4 regions of the Bacillus sp. CZDM1 genome follow, and region 1 is predicted to be linked to each of the others. Evidence: riboswitches for the same ligand, from Rfam matches in the RefSeq annotation. Region 1 holds a riboswitch; each other region holds the start of a gene.
What was found. Region 1 has a riboswitch for thiamine pyrophosphate ahead of tenA (thiaminase II). Riboswitches for the same ligand answer to the same signal wherever they lie in the genome.
Positions count from the first base shown of each region.

Region 2: linked by a shared signal. The riboswitch ahead of thiT (energy-coupled thiamine transporter ThiT) and the one ahead of tenA (thiaminase II) in region 1 are both predicted to bind thiamine pyrophosphate.
Region 3: linked by a shared signal. The riboswitch ahead of tenA (thiaminase II) and the one ahead of tenA (thiaminase II) in region 1 are both predicted to bind thiamine pyrophosphate.
Region 4: linked by a shared signal. The riboswitch ahead of thiC (phosphomethylpyrimidine synthase ThiC) and the one ahead of tenA (thiaminase II) in region 1 are both predicted to bind thiamine pyrophosphate.

Region 1 covers NZ_JBUESO010000002.1:493,511-498,714, forward strand. The annotation lists gene ACY3XC_RS06915 (HAD-IA family hydrolase) at 189-773, shown strand; gene ACY3XC_RS06920 (universal stress protein) at 820-1,257, opposite strand; gene tenA (thiaminase II) at 1,384-2,070, opposite strand; TPP riboswitch at 2,178-2,281, opposite strand; gene sstT (serine/threonine transporter SstT) at 2,426-3,664, opposite strand; gene ACY3XC_RS06935 (hypothetical protein) at 4,111-4,416, shown strand; gene ACY3XC_RS06940 (acyltransferase family protein) at 4,492-5,204, opposite strand, start outside.
Region 2 covers NZ_JBUESO010000008.1:87,165-92,368, forward strand. The annotation lists gene ACY3XC_RS18455 (histidine kinase N-terminal domain-containing protein) at 1-1,043, opposite strand, end outside; TPP riboswitch at 1,164-1,270, shown strand; gene thiT (energy-coupled thiamine transporter ThiT) at 1,399-1,971, shown strand; gene ACY3XC_RS18465 (FeoA family protein) at 2,108-2,332, shown strand; gene feoB (ferrous iron transport protein B) at 2,332-4,338, shown strand; gene ACY3XC_RS18475 (FeoB-associated Cys-rich membrane protein) at 4,356-4,520, shown strand; gene ACY3XC_RS18480 (helix-turn-helix transcriptional regulator) at 4,624-5,079, shown strand; gene ACY3XC_RS18485 (transglycosylase domain-containing protein) at 5,190-5,204, shown strand, end outside.
Region 3 covers NZ_JBUESO010000006.1:11,217-16,420, forward strand. The annotation lists gene ACY3XC_RS14930 (ABC transporter ATP-binding protein) at 1-469, opposite strand, end outside; gene ACY3XC_RS14935 (ECF transporter S component) at 484-1,065, opposite strand; gene tenA (thiaminase II) at 1,133-1,831, opposite strand; TPP riboswitch at 2,024-2,132, opposite strand; gene ACY3XC_RS14945 (YfcC family protein) at 2,565-3,977, opposite strand; gene ACY3XC_RS14950 (amidohydrolase) at 4,039-5,204, opposite strand, start outside.
Region 4 covers NZ_JBUESO010000014.1:68,673-73,876, forward strand. The annotation lists gene ACY3XC_RS23975 (biotin transporter BioY) at 22-600, opposite strand; gene bioA (adenosylmethionine--8-amino-7-oxononanoate transaminase) at 596-1,984, opposite strand; gene bioD (dethiobiotin synthase) at 1,981-2,673, opposite strand; TPP riboswitch at 2,883-2,994, shown strand; gene thiC (phosphomethylpyrimidine synthase ThiC) at 3,125-4,900, shown strand; gene ACY3XC_RS23995 (thiamine phosphate synthase) at 5,024-5,204, opposite strand, start outside.

The DNA.
Region 1 (5,204 bases):
CGTATTTTGAATTTTCTCTATACTTATCAATCTTACACATAATTTTTAAATCTTTAAAGCAATTAATCAAATTTTAATAGAGATAGAATAAAACGATTCACTCCTAGGTGTCAAATTGGAATTATCGATAAAATCATGATACAGTAATATTTTTGAAAGTGTTTAGGATTAGACGATTGGAGTGAAGGATGAAATTGAATATATTATGGGATTTTGATGGAACACTTTTTGATACATATCCAGCACTGGTTGAGGGTTTTATAGAACTAAGTCAGCAGGACCTTGAAGCTGTTGAAGTTTTAAAATGGCTAAAGATAGATTCTTTAACTGCCTTTAAACATTATGGGATTGATGAGGATAAACGAGCAGAATATAAGCGTATTGATAAACAGTACTCAAAAGAACACAGTAAGCCTTTTGAGCATTTAGAGGAAGTTTTATCAGCCGCTGATAACAATATTATTGTGACCCATCGTGATATGGAATCTACGATCTATCTTCTGGAGAAATATCACTTAACCCGCTACTTTAAAGAAATTGTCTCCGTTGAAGAACAAGGATTTGACAGAAAACCTCACCCTTCTTCTTACGAATATGTCTTGAAAAATCATCAAATTGATTTGGTAGTTGGAGATAGGGAATTAGATTTACTTCCGGCAAGAAAATTAGGGATTAAAACAGTTGCCTTTCAAAATCAAAACATCGAAGCTGATGTTCATTTAGAAACCTACGAGGATTTTATTGCTTCTATCCTCAATAAAAAAAGCTTGTAGAATGGTCTCATCGACTTTTCTACAAGCTTTTTTTTATAATAGTGATTTATTTTACAATAAACACTGGGCATGGTGCCTTTTGTACGACATAATGGCTGACGCTTCCCAAGAATAGTTCCTTCAGTCCACTTAAACCTCTGCTTCCCATTACGACAAGATCGGCATCATTTTGCTTTACAAACTCAACAATCATTACTCCAGGATTACCTTCCATTACCACTGATTTTGTCTTATTCGGCAGCGATTGAATTTCTTCGTCAATTTCTTTACGTATGGCATTAACTTCCTCACGCTGCGAGTCCTGGATTGCCTCAAATGCATAACCATATGTGTAAACCATTGGTCTTACAGGCTGTGTGACCATAAAAACTACTAATTCAATTTTCATATCTTGTTTTGCCAGATTCATTGCCATTTTCAATGCTTTTTTACTTAAATCAGAATGGTCATATGCTACTACGATTCTTGAATAATCCGTTAACATTACTCTCATCCTCTCAAGAATAATAACTTTATTTCCTACTTTTATTATACGTCTGTCATTTTTATTTGTGGTGCCGAGATAGTGACAACTTTGTTCCAATTAAATAAAAAATCTCTGTACAGGACATTATTTCACCGATTCCATCATTTTCACTGGCCATTCTTCAAGTTTATAGGCCATGTCCCAAAACATATATTCAAGCTGACAACTGATTAAGAAATGTTCCTTCATCTTTTCCTTTTCCCTCTCTGTTGCTCCCTTTGCCCACTCATCTAGACGGGCACAAAACTTAATGGTTATCGAATCGGTAATAGTACCATAAAAACTGATCCATTCATAAAAAGGGTGTGAAGGATCTGGATTCACCTCAGTTAATAATTTCTTCCCAATTTCCCAATACGTCCACGGACACGGCAATAACACTGCAAGAATTTCCCCTAATGTTCCTTCGTGTGCAACTGTTAGCATATGACGGATATACTGATGTGCTGATGGAGATAATGGAAATCCGTGTAATTCCTCGTAAGGAACACCCGCTACTTGGCAAAAGTTATTATGTGGATGGATTTCACTGTTTAAGATAAAAGAAATCTGCTTATTAAACATCTCCATTTCTTCACGACTCTCACATTTGGAGACTGCAATTCCATAGATTCGTATAAAAGAATTCAAATATTCAAAGTCCTGTTTCACATAATGAATCAATTGCTCGCTTTTTAATTCCCCCTTGGCAATTCCCTGAACAAAAGGATGGTCAAAAATCGCTTGAAAGATTGGATTTGCTTCTTTTCTTAATTCTGCTGAAAAACTCATAATATTATCCCCCTTATTGGTTTAACAGAGAAGACACGAAAGGGCGGCTGAAGATCAAAACACGAAAAAACCGCCCCAAAAATGGAGCGGCTGAATAATGATTTATCCAAACACAGACTCCACTTTCCTACGCTAGTATGAACTAGATCAGGTTCAAAGGGTCCAAGATAACTCTTGTCTCAGCCACAAATCGGCTCCCCTAGTGGTCTTCCTATTAATTTAATTTTCACTCTACACTCAGTTTTCAGTAAAGTCAATCAATTTACATCTAAGCTTAAAAGATAATCCACTTTATCCATAAAAAAATCCCTTCTGTGAGACAGGTTCCTGCCTGTCTGCACAAAAGGGATAATCATTATGCTACTTTTTTGATATCTACTCTTTTGCCTTCTTTAAGCTTTTTCTTATAATCAGCTGTTGCTGTGAAAAGAACGTCTGTAGAGGAGTTAAGTGCTGTTTCAAAAGAATCTTGTAAAACTCCGATGATAAAGCCTACTCCCACTACCTGCATCGCAACATCATTGGAGATTCCAAATAAGCTACATGCTAAAGGAATCAATAATAGTGAGCCGCCCGCAACACCTGAAGCACCGCAAGCAGCTACAGCAGCTAATACGCTTAGGATAATGGCTGTAGGAATGTCCACATGAATACCTAGTGTATGAACAGCAGCTAGTGTTAAAACAGAAATCGTAACGGCAGCACCAGCCATATTGACTGTTGCACCTAATGGAATGGATACGGAATAAGTATCTTTATCTAAATCTAGTTTTTCACACAATTTCATATTTACCGGAATGTTGGCCGCAGAGCTGCGTGTGAAGAATGCAGTAATTCCACTTTCCTTTACACACTTGAATACAAGCGGGTATGGGTTCTGACGGACATTCACAAATACGATGAGCGGATTGACAACGAACGCTACAAAGAGCATACATCCAATCAAAACAACAAGTAATTTTCCATAGCTTAATAGAGACTCGAGTCCGTTTGTTGTAATGGAATCAATCACTAGACCCATGATTCCTAATGGTGCAAGCTTGATAACCCATGTAACCATTTTGGATACGGCATCTGAAAAATTAGAAATCATTGTTTTTGTCGAATCAGGAGCATTTTTTAAAGCTAAACCAAGGACGATTGCCCATGCTAAAATACCGATATAATTTGCATTTGCAATGGCATTAACTGGGTTATCAACAACATTCAGCAGTAAAGTTTTGAGAACTTCTACCACACCGCCCGGAGCCACCAAATCCTCGGCACCCTTCGTAAGTGTGATATTAACAGGGAAAATAAAGCTTACAACAACCGCAATTAATCCAGCTAGAAACGTTCCTAATAGATATAGGGAAATTATCGATTTCATATTCGTTTGCTGACCACTCTTATGCTGAGCAATAGCAGACATTACCAGGAAGAGTACCAATACTGGTGCAATAGCTTTTAAAGCACCAACAAATAATGAGCCTAAAATGACTACTGGTTTTGCCACTTCTGGAATCGCAACCGCCAGGATAATACCAATCAATAAACCAATAGATATTTGTTTTACCAGACTAATTTGATTCCACTTTTTTAATAAATTTTTCATAGATGTACCCCTCCATCTCGTATTAGACCACTTATCACCGTTACAAAGTACCCATCAGTGAGCTGACAATTCGCCCATCTATTTATAACAATTTAAGGTATCCTCTTCCCCTCTTGGAAATTATAAATTCTAACAAATAGAATTATAATGAATATTTAGATATATTACAATAGCTAATTTGTAAGATTAGTATAACAAGTGTAACGTCAAAAATCAATAAAATGTGAATATTAACTATTATTTTTGATATATCGTTCGTTTTTTAATGTATGTAAGCATTTCATAAACTTTTAATGTTCGTTTTTAACAAATGCACCAACTATCTATCACCCTGTGTTGCCATATTATAGAAATTATTTTGGGAATAGGTAGAAAGTCTAGAGGAAAATGGGAGGATTTACTTTCTCCCCCCATCTCATAAAATACATAAAGGAGGTTAAGTTAAAATGATAAAAAGAGTCATCGTCCTTGCCATTCTTATAACCATATTATTCGTATTATTTATAGTAAAATCCCAAACCAGCCCAGTGATCAATCAAAGCAATGATTCCTCTGAATACAAAATAGTTGATTATAAAATTACGGAAATTATCGACAATCAATACTACGGAAAGAGTGAAGATGGAACCAAGATTGTTTTTTCAGCTGAAATCATTGATTCAAGTGTAAAAATAACAGTTGATGATATGGTCACTGTGTATTTTGAAAAAGATAATGTAGGTAAAGGATTAGTAAAAGTCGAAAAGAAATAGGAATTTTTCCATCAAAAAGAACCTCAGCTTCAGTTCTGAGGTTCTTTTTGATGTTAATACTTGGACGTATTATGGTTACTCTTCCATTTGTTCGACTAGTAGGTTAGCGTATGTTTCTCCGCCTGTTCTCGTTAAATGAACGCCATCCTGTGCAAAATACTCTGGATGACCCTCACTGGCACTATACCAATCTACGAGAACAGTATTGGGTACACTTTTAACAACTTCTTCTAAGGTTTGGTTCACGTTCGTTTCCCATGGCCTAGGTACGCGGCAATTTACTAAATATACTTTTTTATTTTCCAGATCTTTGATTAAATTTACTAAGTCTGTTTTAACAAAAGACCCATTGGTGCCAAGCTGGATAAATACATACTCCCCTAATTGCCCACTTCCCGCAAGCATTCTAATCACCTCCGGCACCTCTGACATTTGCCGGCCGACACGGTAATCAATTGTCGCTTCGGGGTAATGTTTTTTAAAGTATGGAGCGACATCATGAAGAATCGAGTCTCCAATAACCGTAATGATCTTCAAATCAGGCTCTGGTTTCGTTATTTCCTCTTCAGGCACAGGAACTTTGGCTGGATCTTCGTTAAATTTTATTTCTTTGAATGCTTCTATTATTAAGGCTTCTTGATACGGAACCACGACAGTTGTTTTCGAAGCAAATACCACACATATTCCTACAAATGATGCAATCAATGCAGCACAGCTTCCTAAAACGATCCTTTGATGATTGATTGGCAGACCTTTTAAACCTGTAAGAAGCGTTTTTAACTTCCCCT
Region 2 (5,204 bases), on a different contig from region 1:
ATGATTTCTTTACAAACGAAAAGCCCAAGACCAGTACCGAGTTTTTTGGTTGTAAAGAATGGCTCGAATATTGTTTTACTTAATTCTGAAGGAATCATTGGACCATTATTGGAAATGGAGAAAATAACATGTGTATGATTCTCTATATGACTTTTAATCTCAATAATTGGATTAGAGATTCTGTGATGATTTAACACGTCAATCGCATTAAATATAATATTGATGAGTACTTGCCGCATTTCATCCGCATATCCATAAAGTGTGATCTCATCGACGATTTCTTTCTTTATTTTTACTTTACCATCTAAAATACTGGGATATAAGAAATTTAAGACTTCATCAATCAATTTATTTAGATGAAACTGTTCTTTTTCTTTTCCAATTAGTTCTTTTTTAGATAGAAGTAAAAATTGCGAAATCCGGAAATTCAACTGTTCTAACTCACTGGAAATAATCTCTAAATATTTCATATTAGGATGGTCAGCCTTAAGCAGCTGAACAAACCCTTGAATCGATGTTAGAGGGTTTCGAAATTCATGAATAAAACTAGATGTCATTTGGCCAAGAAGTGTTAATCGGTCCTGATGAGTTGAATCAATAAACATTGTTTTTTCTTCAATGATTTTGTTTTTAGCTTCTGTATAGTGTGTAACCGCATAATATAGAAATTTATCAAAAGTATAATTTATCTTATTAATCGATTCCTGAAGGTCTTCCCACTGAAGACCAGCCCTGTGTAGATAACTGTAGAACACACTTCTGCCAAGATTAACATTATAAACAAAGTCACCAATATTAATATTCGCAAGAGCTCTTTCCTCAGAAATTTCAAGAGCATATTTTTTGATAATCTCTAATAGCTCTTCCTCACTCATTGTATGCATAGTTAGGATAACATTAAATAAAGCAATTCCATTTTCACGTATTTTTTCTTTATAGGGATCCCCGTTAGAAATGACAATTGACTTTTCCCACTCACGTACTAAACTTTCTTTATTCTCATCAAAAAAGGCTATTAATTCCGTTTGTACTTCAGATAACATCACAGTTTTCCTCCTAGGACATGTCAAACTGACTAGTTATTTATTATTATACCATGTATGGAAGTTTTTCCTTGTAAAAGTTCTATAAAAATAGTATATTCGTTTATGAAATCAATTAAATATTTCCACAGGGGGAGCTGCTTATGGCGGCTGAGAGTGAACGTTCGAGTTCTGACCCTACGAACCTGTTAGTTAACGCTAGCGTAGGGATGTGGTTTGCCAACTATTAAAAGCTAACAATGCAGACAATCCTAACTGTCCTGCATTGTTTTTTTGTTTTTAAGGCGCCATATTAATTCTTAGGAGTTATACCTGTCGAACGTTCTCCAATTTACAAACTATAGGGGGAACATGTATGGGAAAAAAACGAAATAACACATTATTTTTAGTTGAAGTGGCCGTGTTTTCTGCACTTGCTTATTTATTGGATCTTGTTTCGGGGCTATTGTCATTAAAGATATGGCCACAAGGAGGTTCGATTTCAATCGCGATGATTCCGATTTTCCTAATGTCATTTCGTTGGGGAATAAAAGGAGGAATCTTGTCCGGATTTTTATTGGGTTTACTTCAATTCATCCTTGGCTTTTCTCAAATTTATACCCTTCTTCAAGGAATTATTGATTATGGAATTGCTTTTTCAGTGGTTGGTTTAGCTGGAATTTTTGCTTCACAGGTGAAGACTTCTCTTAAGAATAATACAAGAAATTGGGTTACATTTGTTCTTTTAGGAACGTTTTTAGGAAGTGCCTTGCGTTATCTTGCTCATGTGTATTCGGGTATCGTATTCTTTGGTGAATATGCACCTGCTGGTCAGCCAGTTGCTGTTTATTCCTTTGTTTACAATGGAACATATATGCTTCCAAGCTTTATCGTAAGCGCAGTCCTTGTAATCCTTGTCATTAGTGCAGCACCCAAAAAAATGATATAAGTTGAAAAATAGAAAAGTCTGTGACTTTTCTATTTTTTTTCAAATTTTTGTCACAGAATGATCTGTTTTTCAATGGTAAAATGAGGTTATAAATAAAGATAATCATTCTCAATTAAAATACGATAGGGTGATAAGGATGTTCGGTTCTTTTAAAATAGGAGAAAAAGGGAAAATAATTAATATTTCAAAGGTTGGACGCCTAGTCCAAAGAAGGTTATTGGACCTTGGAATAACAGAAGGATCTGAAGTTTGTGTAAAATGTGTTATGCCTTTTGGCGGGCCAGTCATGATTGAGTCTTGTGGACAGTGTGTAGGACTCCGTCGCAAAGAAGCGTGTTTAATAGAAGTGGAGAGAGTGTAATGGAAATTGCCCTTATTGGAAACCCAAATACAGGTAAAACCTCATTGTTTAATAATCTTACAGGATCCTATGAGTATGTGGGCAACTGGAGCGGTGTTACAGTTGAAAAGAAAGTCGGGGTTTTCAAGAATCATATAGGAAAATTAATTGATTTGCCTGGAATATATTCCTTGAATCCATTATCAGAGGATGAAGGAGTCGTTACCACTTACTTTCTAGAGGAACAAGTTGATAGACTGTTAAATATTCTCGATGCTTCTCAATTAGAACGAAATTTGCATTTGACCTTGCAGCTTCTCGAATATGAGAAACCTGCCTTGATTGGTTTGAATATGATTGACGTCGCGAATAATCGCGGCATTAATATAGATACAGATAAGTTATCCCAGATTTTAGGTGTACCCGTTGTACCTGTTGTGGCAAGAAGTGGTAAAGGCTGCGACACTTTAATAGAAGTTATCTCAACAAGTACAGATCATTCAAAGGTAAAAAAACATGTTTACTATGGAAAAGCAATCGAGGACGGTATAACCAAATTAAGTATGGAGCTAATAGGAAAAACAGAGCATTCACCGAGATGGCTCGCCATACAACTATTTGAGGGGAATGAATACGTAAATCATTATCTTTCTGACCTTGTAGAACCTAGTATACTAGTATCACTTGTTTCAAATTTGGAATCAGTCGTAAAACAAGAAAAGAGTCATGTTAAATCGCTGGCAAACTATATTTATCTGAAGAGAAAAGAAGTTATAGAAAAAATAGTAGAGGCATCTGTTCAAAAGGGGAGTACCATTGTACCTTTGTCTGAAAGAATTGACGCCATCGTAACCAATCGCTATTTAGGAATGCCAATCTTCCTAATATGTATGTATTTGATGTTTATGCTGACCTTTGATTGGCTGGGTACTCCATTATCTGATATTTTGGACGGGATATTAACAGGACCAGTGACCACAGGCTTCGAAAAATTCCTTGGTGTTATTCATGCTTCAGACTTTATCCATGCATTGATTATTGAAGGACTGATTGCTGGTGTCGGCGGGGTACTGGTATTTGTTCCACAGATATTTATTCTCTTCTTTTTTATTTCCCTGTTAGAGGATTCTGGGTACATGGCTAGGGTTGCCCTCGTAATGGACCGGATTATGGAGTCTGTTGGACTAAATGGAAAGGCATTTATTCCAATGATGATTGGATTTGGCTGTAATGTTCCTGGAATTATGGCTGCAAGAACGATAGAAACACCAAGAGAGAGACTAATGACCATATTATTGACACCACTAATGTCATGCTCAGCACGCTTACCGGTTTATGCGTTATTTGTTGGAGCATTTTTTGTGGGTCATAAAGCACTAGTGGTATTAAGTCTTTATGTTCTAGGAATCGTTGTCGCGTTACTACTAGCAAAAATATTTACTAAAACATTATTAAAATCAGAAATATCTTTATTCGTTATAGAGCTGCCGCCATATCGTCTTCCTCAAGTTCAATCGCTTTGGAGAAGTACCTGGGATAAGGGCAAAGGTTTTGTTAGAAAGGCAGGAACGTTTATCTTTGCAGGCTCCGTTTTCATTTGGCTATTATCATATTCAGGCCCGAATGGATTAAAAGTGGATATGGATGACAGCTTTTTAGCTGCAATAGGTAATTTGTTTGCTCATGTTTTAGAGCCAATAGGATTTGGTACTTGGCAGGCTGCCGCATCTTTAATAACAGGATTCTTAGCAAAAGAAGCAATTATTTCAACCATGAATATTATTTACTTTGTTCCAGAAAACGCGAGTCTGCAAGGTTTATTGAGTGATTTTTACACACCGCTGGCTGCCTATAGCTTTATGGTTTTTATACTATTATATATACCATGTTTAGCCACTGCTGCAACCATTTATAAAGAAACAGGTTCAAAGAAATGGACTGCATTTTCTATCCTTTACGCACTATTTATTGCATATGTTTTGTGTTTGGTCATTTATCAAGGCGGTAAACTGTTTGGATTAGTCTAATTAGGTAGGTGTTCCGTATGATAGCAAATATAGGTAGTTTCATAATAGGCGCTGCAATTTTTGGTTATGCGGCATGGGCATTAGTGAAGTTTATTAATAAATCAAAAAAAGGAAAATGTGCAGCATGTGATCTTGAAAAGTCCTGTTCTACTCAAAGTCAATGTGGGATTCCTTCTAAATAAAACGCTAAAACTGCTATCATTTAAACGATAGCAGTTTTTTCTTTTAAAAATAAGGCAACTTGTGTAAAATTACACTAGTAGGTTTTTGAAAGAAGGTCTTAGCATGAATAGGGAAGAAATCATTATGCTAGTTTCAGATAAATTGCGATTGATTCGTACAGAAGCAGGCTATACCCAGGATAAAATGGCGGAAATCATTGGAGTGTCAAAGAAAACCCTAGTACAGGTCGAAAAAGGAAGGGTCCTTGCAGGCTGGTCTACTGTTGTTACTGTATGTGCTTTATTCAGGGAGACAGAAACGGTCCAATTTCTATTTGGAAATGAACCGCTTGAAGTTTTGGAGACTGTTGCTCGCGAAGGCATTGATTATCGGAAAATGAAAACGTTTGGAGGCCGAATTTGGTGGCGTGAGGTCTCAAGGAAAAACGGATTCATCCTTCAACAGAATATTCTTAGCAAGCATTTCCGAATATTGGATGACAAACATTATCGGGTATACAGCAGCTTTGATGAAAAACAATCAAAAATACGATTTAAAGAATTAACAAAGAACGATTAAAGAAAAGCATTCGAATTTTTTTCGAATGCTTTTTTTTGGATAATTTTACCCTTTCTTGGGAAAAAGAAAATGATGACCTTCATTTGTGCTTATATTTATAAGGAGGAACCATGAAAAAGGTAGTG
Region 3 (5,204 bases), on a different contig from region 1:
AGAATAAACATTCAGGATTGAGTGCTAATACGGATGCAAGCGCAAGTCGCTGCTTCATGCCTCCAGATAGAGATTGGATAGAAGAATGATAGAGGTCCAATCGCAGCCCGACAGCGGACAATAATTCTTCAATCCTATCAGGCATTTCACCTCTTGGCACAGTAAGATTTTCTAATACAAATGCAAGCTCTTCATCGACATATGGCATACAAAATTGTGAATCCGGATCCTGGAACACATAGCCCCAGGATTCGGGATAGTGAATATTTCTATACTTGATCGGTACTTCTATAGACTTTGGAATTAATCCTGAAAGTGTTTGTAAAAGAGTTGACTTACCGCATCCAGAAGGTCCGAGTAATAAGACCTTCTCACCTTTTTTAATGGTAATGGATAAATCTTTGAACAGCAGGTTGTCGTCTCCCGGAAACTTTAATCTAAGCTGTTCGACCATCGCTATATTTGTCATGTCTTCACCCCTGATTATTGATTTAAGGCGTCGTAATCTTCTTTGGAAGCAGGACGAAGTAAATTGGTAACACCTGTAGCCTCTAGTGCCTTCGCAATGCCAAATGCCATAAACCCAGTAAAGATAACGGACCCAATCAACCTGAAACCAATGAGCAGCATCAAGTTCCATGTTGACAAATCACCCATATATCCTTTGTAGTAATCCATAAATAGGGACCCAACTGCCGCACCAATTCCAGCTAAGCTAACAACTAGTAAATCAAAGCGCTTATACCTAAAAGCCATTATGACAAGTTCAGCAAACAACCCCTGTACAACACCATACAAAAGAACCTCCAGTCCAAATTCAGACCCCATTAGAAACTCTCCAGAAGAAGCCGCAACTTCCGCAAGAAATGCCACACCAGCTTTGCGTATGATTAAGAACGCAACGGTCGCAGCAATAAACCACATTCCGTAAATCAGCTGGTCAATATGTAATCCAAATGGTTTTACTGCGTAATAAAGCGGTCCCCAAATTTTGTAAACAATCCCAAATGCGATGGATATCACGATGGTTACTAAAATGTCCGTTAACTTTAACCCTTTTTTCATTGTTTCATTCTCCTTTTTTAGCAAAGGGGAGAACTCATTCCCCTTTGCGAACATGATCTTTCCCTTATTAGCTAATATTAAGTTGTTCTTGGGAATTCACTTCAATGGGCCATTTTTCGAATGTATAAGCCATTTCCCAGAATAAGTATTCGTATTGACAGCTAATTAAGAAATGATCAATCATTCGACTTTTTTCTTTTTCGGAAGCGGTTTTTGCTAGCTCATCTAGACGATCCAATTGCTCCTGAACCAATTCGCCAAACCATTCTCCACCATAGGCCGCAATCCATTCCTGATAGATCGGTTCATCCGGTGTCGCCCCTTTTAACTGCTGACCGATATCATAATAAATCCAGTAGCATGGTAGAATAGCGGCGATAATCTCTCCTAAACTTCCAGATGCCCCAACGCGATATAGATGGGAAGTATAGGCATAAGCCGTTGGTGCAGGCTGGAAGTTTGCAAGCTCCTCTGATGTAACGTGCAGTTGTTTGATGAATTTCTCATGTAAGCTTAACTCTGCTTGTGAAGTGCCTTGCGCATGAGCAGCCATTCTTGCTGTAGTATTTAAATCTTCTGCTCTCGAAGCACCAATCGCTTGAACACGAGCAAAGTGTGATAAATAATAGGAATCTTGTAATACGTAATAGCGGAAACTTTGTAAATCTAATTTTCCACTAGCAATTCCTTGAACAAATGGGTGTTCTAGATTCGCATCCCATATCGGAGCTGCTTTATCTCGTAGAATTTCAGTAAATGTAGACATACGATACCTCCATTTAATTAATTGCTTAGTTTTCACGTTTAATTGTCGTTTTCAAAAACATACATTTAATACTTTGTTAGATTGATTGTAAATACATCCTTGTTTGCCGGCAGCGGACGTATTTTTCCAATAAAAAAACCACTTTCTGTTGGAAGAAAGTGGTTGTATCGGAACGTGATTGAAACATAAGGAGTTCCCGTTACACCACTTCCCTACGCTGGTTTGATCCAGATCAGGTTCTAAGAGTCTTAAAGTTTCACTTTAATCTCAGCCTTCTTAAAAGGCACCCCTAGTGGTATTTTTTATGAAATTAGTATTCAGATTATTATGTTATCACTATCCACAAGATTGTCAAACATTTTATTCAGTAAAAATTGATTCAAGGCTTTGTGGGAGTTTTTTTGTGTAAGAGCCAGCGAACAAAAACCCAAGACCCTTGGGAGTGACACCGATATTTTCAAATCCTTAAGTCTTTCGTCAAATAACGATTTAATACTTCTCAACTAAACGTTTAATTAAAAGTGCCGCGAACCCTTTTGAAAAACGAACTTTAGCCTCATTTCAAGAGAATTTCTTGTCGAGGAAAAGTTTTGGTTTCTTCTAGAATACTTCAAAGATAGCCAATAAAAGTTGCTTGTTACAATTAACGACGGGGTGTTCCAGAATGTCATAGTATTATCTAATACACCAGGCACCGATATTTCGACGGGATGAACACCCAGATTAACCGTGCCTACATCGGTCCCCAACCGATAAGTACCGCGATTGTGAGCATGACAATAGCGATTCCACACCATATGATGAATAATGGGAGCATCCATTTTGCCCATTTTATCCAAGATACACCGGCGACAGCTAGACTCGCCATTAGTGTTCCTGATGTTGGGAAAATACTGTTTGTAAAGCCATCTCCAAATTGGAATGCTTGTACAGCAACCTGCCTTGTAATCCCAATCATGTCTGCCAATGGGGATAAAATCGGCATGGCGATCATAGCTTGACCACTACCCGAAGGGACAAGAAAATTAAGAACAGCGTTTGCGGCAAACATGCCCAGTGCAGCCAATACCGGAGGCATATTCTCTAATGGAGCTGCAAGGGCATTTACAGCCGTATCCAAAATCTTCGCATTTTCCATGATAATGAGTACAGCTCTAGCTACACCTATAATTAACGCACCATATACAAGTTTTTGGCATCCTTCTAAAAAGGTGACGGCGATTTTATTGTAATTCATTCCCGCAATCACACCGGAACCAAGCCCAATCACAATAAAAAACGCTGCCATATGATCAATACTCCATTTAAATTCGATAGTTGCATAGACAAAGAATGCCAACGCTAGTCCTACAAAACTTAAAATTGTTTTATGTCGGGAAGTAAACGGTGCTTGTAATTCTTCTTTCGAACCACCGGAGCTTTCCAACACGCCAATTAAACTTTTTGAGGGATCCGCCAACACTTTTTTGGCATATCTCCATGTATATAAAATTGTCACTGCAACAATAATAACGAACGTGATAATTCGAAGCGTCATTCCTGAAAATAACGGAAGACCGGCAATTGATTGAGCAACTCCAACCGTATAAGGATTTAGAAAACCTACATTGAAACCGGCAAATGTTGCACCAAACGTAATGGCTACCGCCACCATCGCATCAAGCCTAAGAGCCCTTGCGATAATCATTCCGATCGCTACAAACGGAATAACGGAGTTGGCAACTGCACCAATTGCTCCCCCTAATGCAAACAAAATCGAAACAACAGCGATAAGCAAAAATTCTTTGCCTTGTGTTTTATTAACGGCTCGAAGAATTCCTCCTCTAATGGCTCCAGACCGTTCCACAATCTCAAACGCCCCTCCTGCAAAAAGAACGAGAAAAATTAAACTGCCAGATTGAACCATACCAGATTGCAAGGCAAGAAAAATGTCCATAAAACCTGCCGGATTTCGATCAACTTGACTATATGTGTCAGGTACTACCCTTTCAACTCCATTTACAACCTCACGTTCAAATGTTCCCGCCGGCGTAAGATAAGTTGCTGCAACCGCCAGCAGCATGACTAGAAAAAGAATAACGTAAGTGTCAGGCATTTCCCATTTTCTACTTTTCATCGCTTTCACCTTTTCTGTATTAGGGTTCATCCATATTCAACTCCCCATGGTTTAAAGTATATTTTCTTACAGTAATACGGGCATTTCTTTTTCAATACGATCCCAGCAGCTTTAAAGCGGCATGAACGAATAGAGTAACACCGTTAGATAAAGAGTCTTCATCAATGTTAAATCGAGGATGGTGATGAGGGAAGTCTGTTCCTTTATCCCTATTACCTGTTCCTGTGAAAAAATAAGTTCCTGGTGCTTCCTTTAGAAAAGCGGAGAAATCCTCAGCGCCCATATTCGGTTTCATATTAACCAACGCTTCTTCTCCCCATAGTTCACATACAACCTCTTCAATGATAGCAGCGACTTTCCCATCATTCACAACAGGGGCAGCACCTTCATTGTACGAAAATTGATAGTCAGCTCCATGTGCTTCCGTTACACCTTTTACAATCCGTTCCATTAAATGGGTAACGGTTGGTCGAAGTTCGGTGTTAAAGAGGCGAACTGTTCCAGCAATTTCAACTGAACCTGAAATAATATTCATGGCTGAACCACTGGCAAATTTGGTAATCGAAAGGACTACGTTATCTAATGGATCCAAATTGCGGGATACGATATGCTGCAGGTTGGTGACAACCTGCGCCCCGACTGCAATAGCATCGACCGTTTGGTGCGGAAGTCCAGCATGCCCGCCATGACCGTTAATCGTGATTGAAAAAGTATCTGGCGCTGCCATAACAGGACCAGGGGAAACACCAAATTTCCCTGTTTCCAGCGGTGTCCAGAGATGGGCACCAATGACCAGGTCTACTTCCTCCATTACGCCAGCCCGAACCATTTCAGCCGCCCCCCCCGGTGCTAACTCCTCGGCATGCTGGAAGAGGAAACGAACTTCACCTCTTATTTGCTCCCGTAATCCAGACAGGATCTTGGCTGCTCCCAGCAATATGGCTGTATGACCATCATGACCACATGCGTGCATAACACCGGGATTTTGCGAGCCATACGAAAATGAATTCTCTTCTTGAATGGGCAAAGCATCAATATCAGCACGGATTGCCAGTACTTTCCCGGGATGAGCACCAATCAAACGTGCCATCACACTCGTTTTTGTAGGGCGCGAAAGTTCCAAATGCTCAAAAGATTGGAGGGTTTCAAATATGAACTGAGAGGTTTTTTCCTCCTCGAAGGACAATTCCGGATACTTATGGAGATGGCGCCTCCATGCAATAACTTCATGCTGAATCTCCTCAACGAGACTACTAA
Region 4 (5,204 bases), on a different contig from region 1:
CCCATTGAACACATTGAACATTCACTTTTGTATCGTGGTATTATTTTTGCTGCGAATTGAAAAGAAAGCTTTGTGTAATCTTGTGGCTAAAACACCTGTTATCACGGAGATCACGATGTCGCCGGCGATGCTATTAACAAAACCAATCATTAAAATATGTGCCCAGCCGTTTGGAACACCCAGCCATGTATTAAGCGCCAAGTATAAGTAAGGTACCCCAATGAGGTAAACGACCAGGAGGCCGATAAAATTGGCAATAATAAAATGATAGGTTTTAGGATTTGCGATTCGTTCAATCATCCAGCCGATTACAAATGCGGCAACAATAAAGCCGATTAAATAGCCAAATGTAGGTTGTAGAAAATAGCCAATCCCGCCGCCTTGGGTAAAGACAGGGAGTCCTGCTAAGCCAATACCTACATAGACAAGCTGGCTTTGCATTCCACGTTTACTTCCTAATAAACTACCTGCTAAAAAGACAAAAAGAATTTGGAGTGTAAATGGAACATAGGGTAAGGGAATTTTAATAAACGCACCAACCGCCGTTAAGGCAGCAAATAAAGATACATTGATTAATGAAACCGTTGGATTTTTTTTAATGGTCAAGCACCGCCTTATGAAAATAGATATTTTCGAAGTAATGTTCAATCACTTCATTTGTGGTCAAAATCATCGTCTTGATTTCCTCATCTGTAATGACATAGGGCGGCATAAAATAAAGAACATTTCCTAAAGGGCGCAGCAGCAAGCCTTTTTCCAAAGCAAGCTGATAAATTTTATATCCAATTCGTTCTTCACTAGGGAAGGGCTCCTTTGTTGCTTTGTTCTTTACTAATTCAATCGCCCCTACCATCCCGGTTTGTCGGTATTCTCCAACGTATGGATGGTCTTTAAATACTTGGGAAGCCAGCTTATTCATGTATGTACTCTTCAATCGGTTTTTTTCCAAGTAATGGTCCTCTTCAAATATGTTTAATACTTCAAGTGCGACTCGACACGCTAACGGATTACCTGTGTAACTGTGAGAATGTAAGAAAGCTTTTTTCGTTTCATAATCATCGTAGAAGGCATTAAAAACCTCCTCTGTGGTTAAAACGGCTGAAAGTGGTAAATAACCGCCTGTTATTCCTTTTGATAAACACAAAAAGTCGGGTGAAATTCCTGCTTGCTCACAAGCAAACATCGTTCCCGTTCGACCAAATCCTACTGCCACTTCATCTGCAATCAGGTGCACATCATAGTGCAAACAAAGTTCTTTTAGTTTCTTTAAATAGGAGGGAGGGTACATTTTCATACCTGCCGCTGCTTGTATTAACGGTTCAATAATAATGGCACTTATTTCTTCATGATGTTGAGATAGCTTTTCTTCCATGAATGAGATACAAGGTGTACTGCAGCTTTCGGGGGTCTTGCCAAAAGGACATCTAAAACAGTCAGGTCCTTGTACCCGAATGGTATCTAGTAATAGTGGTCTATAAATCTCGTTATATAGTTCCACTCCTCCAACAGAAAGGGCCCCTAGTGTTTCGCCATGATAGGCATCTGTTAAGGCTAAAAATCGCTTTTTATTTGGTTTGTTTTTTTGCATATGATATTGAAAGCTCATTTTTAAAGCAATTTCTATCGCAGATGATCCGTTATCGGCAAAAAATACTTTCGTTAAACCATCCGGAGTTAGTTGTACTAGTTTTTCAGCAAGCAGAATGGCTGGTTCATGTGTAAAGTTTGCAAAGATTACTTGTTCCAATTGAAAAGCTTGATTGGCTAAAGCTTTGCTAATTCGCTCATTGGCATGTCCGAATAAATTTACCCACCAGGAAGAAACCGCATCTAAATACCTTTTTTCATTTTCATCATACAAGTAAATCCCTTTCCCGCTTTTAATGACAATGGGCGGAAGGTCTTCATAATCCTTCATTTGTGAACAAGGGTGCCAAACATGATTTAAATCTCTCTTTTGTAAGTTTGAAAGTATAGAAGTCATATACTGGATAACCTTTCAAGAAACTCGGTATTTGGTAGTTGAATATTTTTTAAATCAGAAAGAACGTCTAACTTGGGTATGACGAGAGTTGGCAGGTCTGTATTTTGTTGTATCGTCCTGATGTTATTTTTCTCAAGCTCAGTCCCTTTATCCCCATTAAATACGATCCCTACAATGGGAATCTCCCATATTTTAAGAGCTTCAAGAGATAGGAATGTATGATTAATCGTCCCTAACTTTGTACGGGTAACCAATACTACAGGTAACTGAGATTGTTTAATAAGCTTGAGGAAATGATAGTTACCTTGTTCGTTCAAAGGCACATATAATCCACCTGCACCTTCACTAATCACATGATCATACATGGTCATTAATTTTGTGATATGCTGCAGAATGACTGCTTCATCGATTACTGCTCCTTCTAACATGGCGGCATAATGGGGAGAGGCAGGCTTTTTAAAAGAATAACTATTCAAATGTTCCTCGACTAAAACTTCTTCACTGAATGACTTATAAAATTCCGTGTCACCATAAAAATGCTTAGTATTTTCTACCATGATTCCAGTTTGAATGGGCTTGTAGGGTATGGCTGTCACTCCTTTCGTTTGAAAATACCGCATGAAGTAAGCGGTTACCAATGTTTTTCCTACATCTGTATCTGTACCCACAATCCAAAAATGATTTGTCATAAGATTCACCCCTATATGTTAACCAATATAGAAAATAGGTTAACATATGAAAAGTGAGCCTGTAAATGATTTTGTGTCCTGGGGGACGGTTCTGATGGCTTTTTTCCTCTTTGGGATTTTTCGTTACTAAAAAAGAATAAGAAAAATTTCACTTCCATCATTTAGAAACATGTGGTAATCTTTACTAGAAAGTTGAATATCGTGTTCTAGTAGTCTACTAGGGGGGTCCAATGGCTTGGACTGAGAGAAGAAGGCAAATTTCTTCGACCCTTTGAACCTGATCTGGGTGATACCAGCGTAGGGAAGTAGTGTCAAAGTTATGTGCTTCATTGTACAGGTTTTGGCTACTTTTTTATGGCAGTTTCAGGTTCTGAATTTCATTCAGGGCCTTTTTTATTGTCTAAAACTACGTTGTAACTCTTCATCCGCACACAAAAAAGGAGGAAGTTACATGCAAAAGCAAGAAGAAATGAAAATGGATTTAAAATCACAGTTTACAGGAAGTAAAAAGGTATATGTACAAGGATCTAGGCCTGATATTCAGGTGCCGATGCGAGAAATTTGCTTAGGTTCTACCGTTAATACCTTTGGTGAGGAAGAAAACGAACCAGTACGAGTGTACGACACAAGTGGTCCTTATACGGACTCAACCTACACCGTTGATATTAGAAAAGGGCTGCCTGCAGTCCGTAAGACTTGGATAGAAGAACGTAAAGATGTAGAAAGCTATGAGGGCAGAGATATTAGGCCAGAAGATAATGGCTTCAGTGCTGAAGATCCACGTGCAAACTTAGAATGGTTTCCGAATGTTAACAAAAGCCCATTACGTGCAAAAAAAGGCCGCAATGTAACACAAATGCACTATGCGAGAAAGGGTATGATCACTCAGGAGATGGAGTATATTGCCATTCGTGAGAAAATGGATCCTTCTTTTGTACGAGATGAGGTGGCAAAAGGGAGAGCAATTATTCCAGCAAATATAAATCATCCAGAATGTGAGCCCATGATTATCGGGCGGAATTTCCATGTGAAAATAAATGCGAATATCGGAAATTCTGCCGTATCTTCTTCTATTGAGCAAGAGGTTGAAAAAATGACTTGGGCAACTCGCTGGGGTACTGATACGATAATGGATTTATCTACAGGGAAAAATATCCATACGACAAGGGAATGGATTATTAGAAATTCACCAGTACCAGTGGGAACCGTGCCCATTTATCAAGCACTTGAAAAGGTAAATGGGGTGGCAGAGGACTTAACCTGGGATGTGTACCGCGATACATTAATTGAGCAGGCAGAACAAGGTGTTGATTACTTCACGATTCACGCAGGGGTGTTATTGCGCTATATTCCAATGACCGCAAAGCGTACTACAGGTATTGTCTCACGTGGTGGTTCCATCCTTGCTCAATGGTGCTTAGCTCACCATAAGGAAAACTTCTTGTATACACATTTTGAAGAAATATGTGAGATTTTAAAAGAGTATGATATATCTGTTTCTCTTGGGGACGGCCTAAGACCTGGGTCCATTGCGGATGCAAATGACGAAGCGCAGTTTGCTGAGCTTGAAACATTAGGGGAATTAACAGATATTGCGTGGAAGCATGATGTACAGGTAATGATTGAAGGCCCAGGACATGTCCCTATGCATATGATAAAAGAAAATGTGGATAAGCAGATGGAAATTTGTAAAGAAGCACCCTTTTATACATTAGGTCCATTAACGACAGATATTGCTCCTGGATACGATCATATTACATCGGCAATTGGTGCAGCCATGATTGGCTGGTTCGGTACAGCCATGCTGTGTTACGTAACGCCGAAGGAGCATCTGGGATTACCCAACAAGGATGATGTACGTGAAGGGGTGATTACCTATAAAATTGCTGCACACGCTGCTGATTTAGCAAAGGGTCATCCTGGGGCACAGATCCGTGATAATGCCTTATCGAAGGCACGCTTTGAATTCCGTTGGAACGACCAATTTAATTTATCACTTGATCCAGAAAGGGCACGAGAGTACCACGATGAGACGCTTCCAGCTGAAGGAGCTAAAACAGCACATTTCTGTTCGATGTGCGGTCCGAAGTTCTGCTCCATGAGAATTTCCCATGACATTCGAAATATGGCGAATGAAAAGGGTGATTCCGAAGAACGTTTAATTGCTGAAGGTATGAAGGAAAAAGCGAAGGAATTTGTCAAGGATGGATCGAAAATCTATCGATAAATGTACCTTGGGGATGGTTCTTGAGGTCACGTTCAAATATGTCCAGGAGAAACGTCCCCATGGTCCCAACGGGTATTAGGGTTTCCAAAGAAAGCACTTGAATTCAAGTGCTTTCTTTTATTTTCAAATGCTAAAATGCTTTGCCAGTTCAACAGGATGAGGACTGGTCATTGCTTCAGACATAATACAAAAACCCGCCGCACCTGCTGCTCGTATTTCTTTAACGTGGGTTCTTTTGATTCCGCCAATGGCGTATACCGGAATACTGACCGAATCGCATACCCCTTTCAGGAAGGGGAGTCCT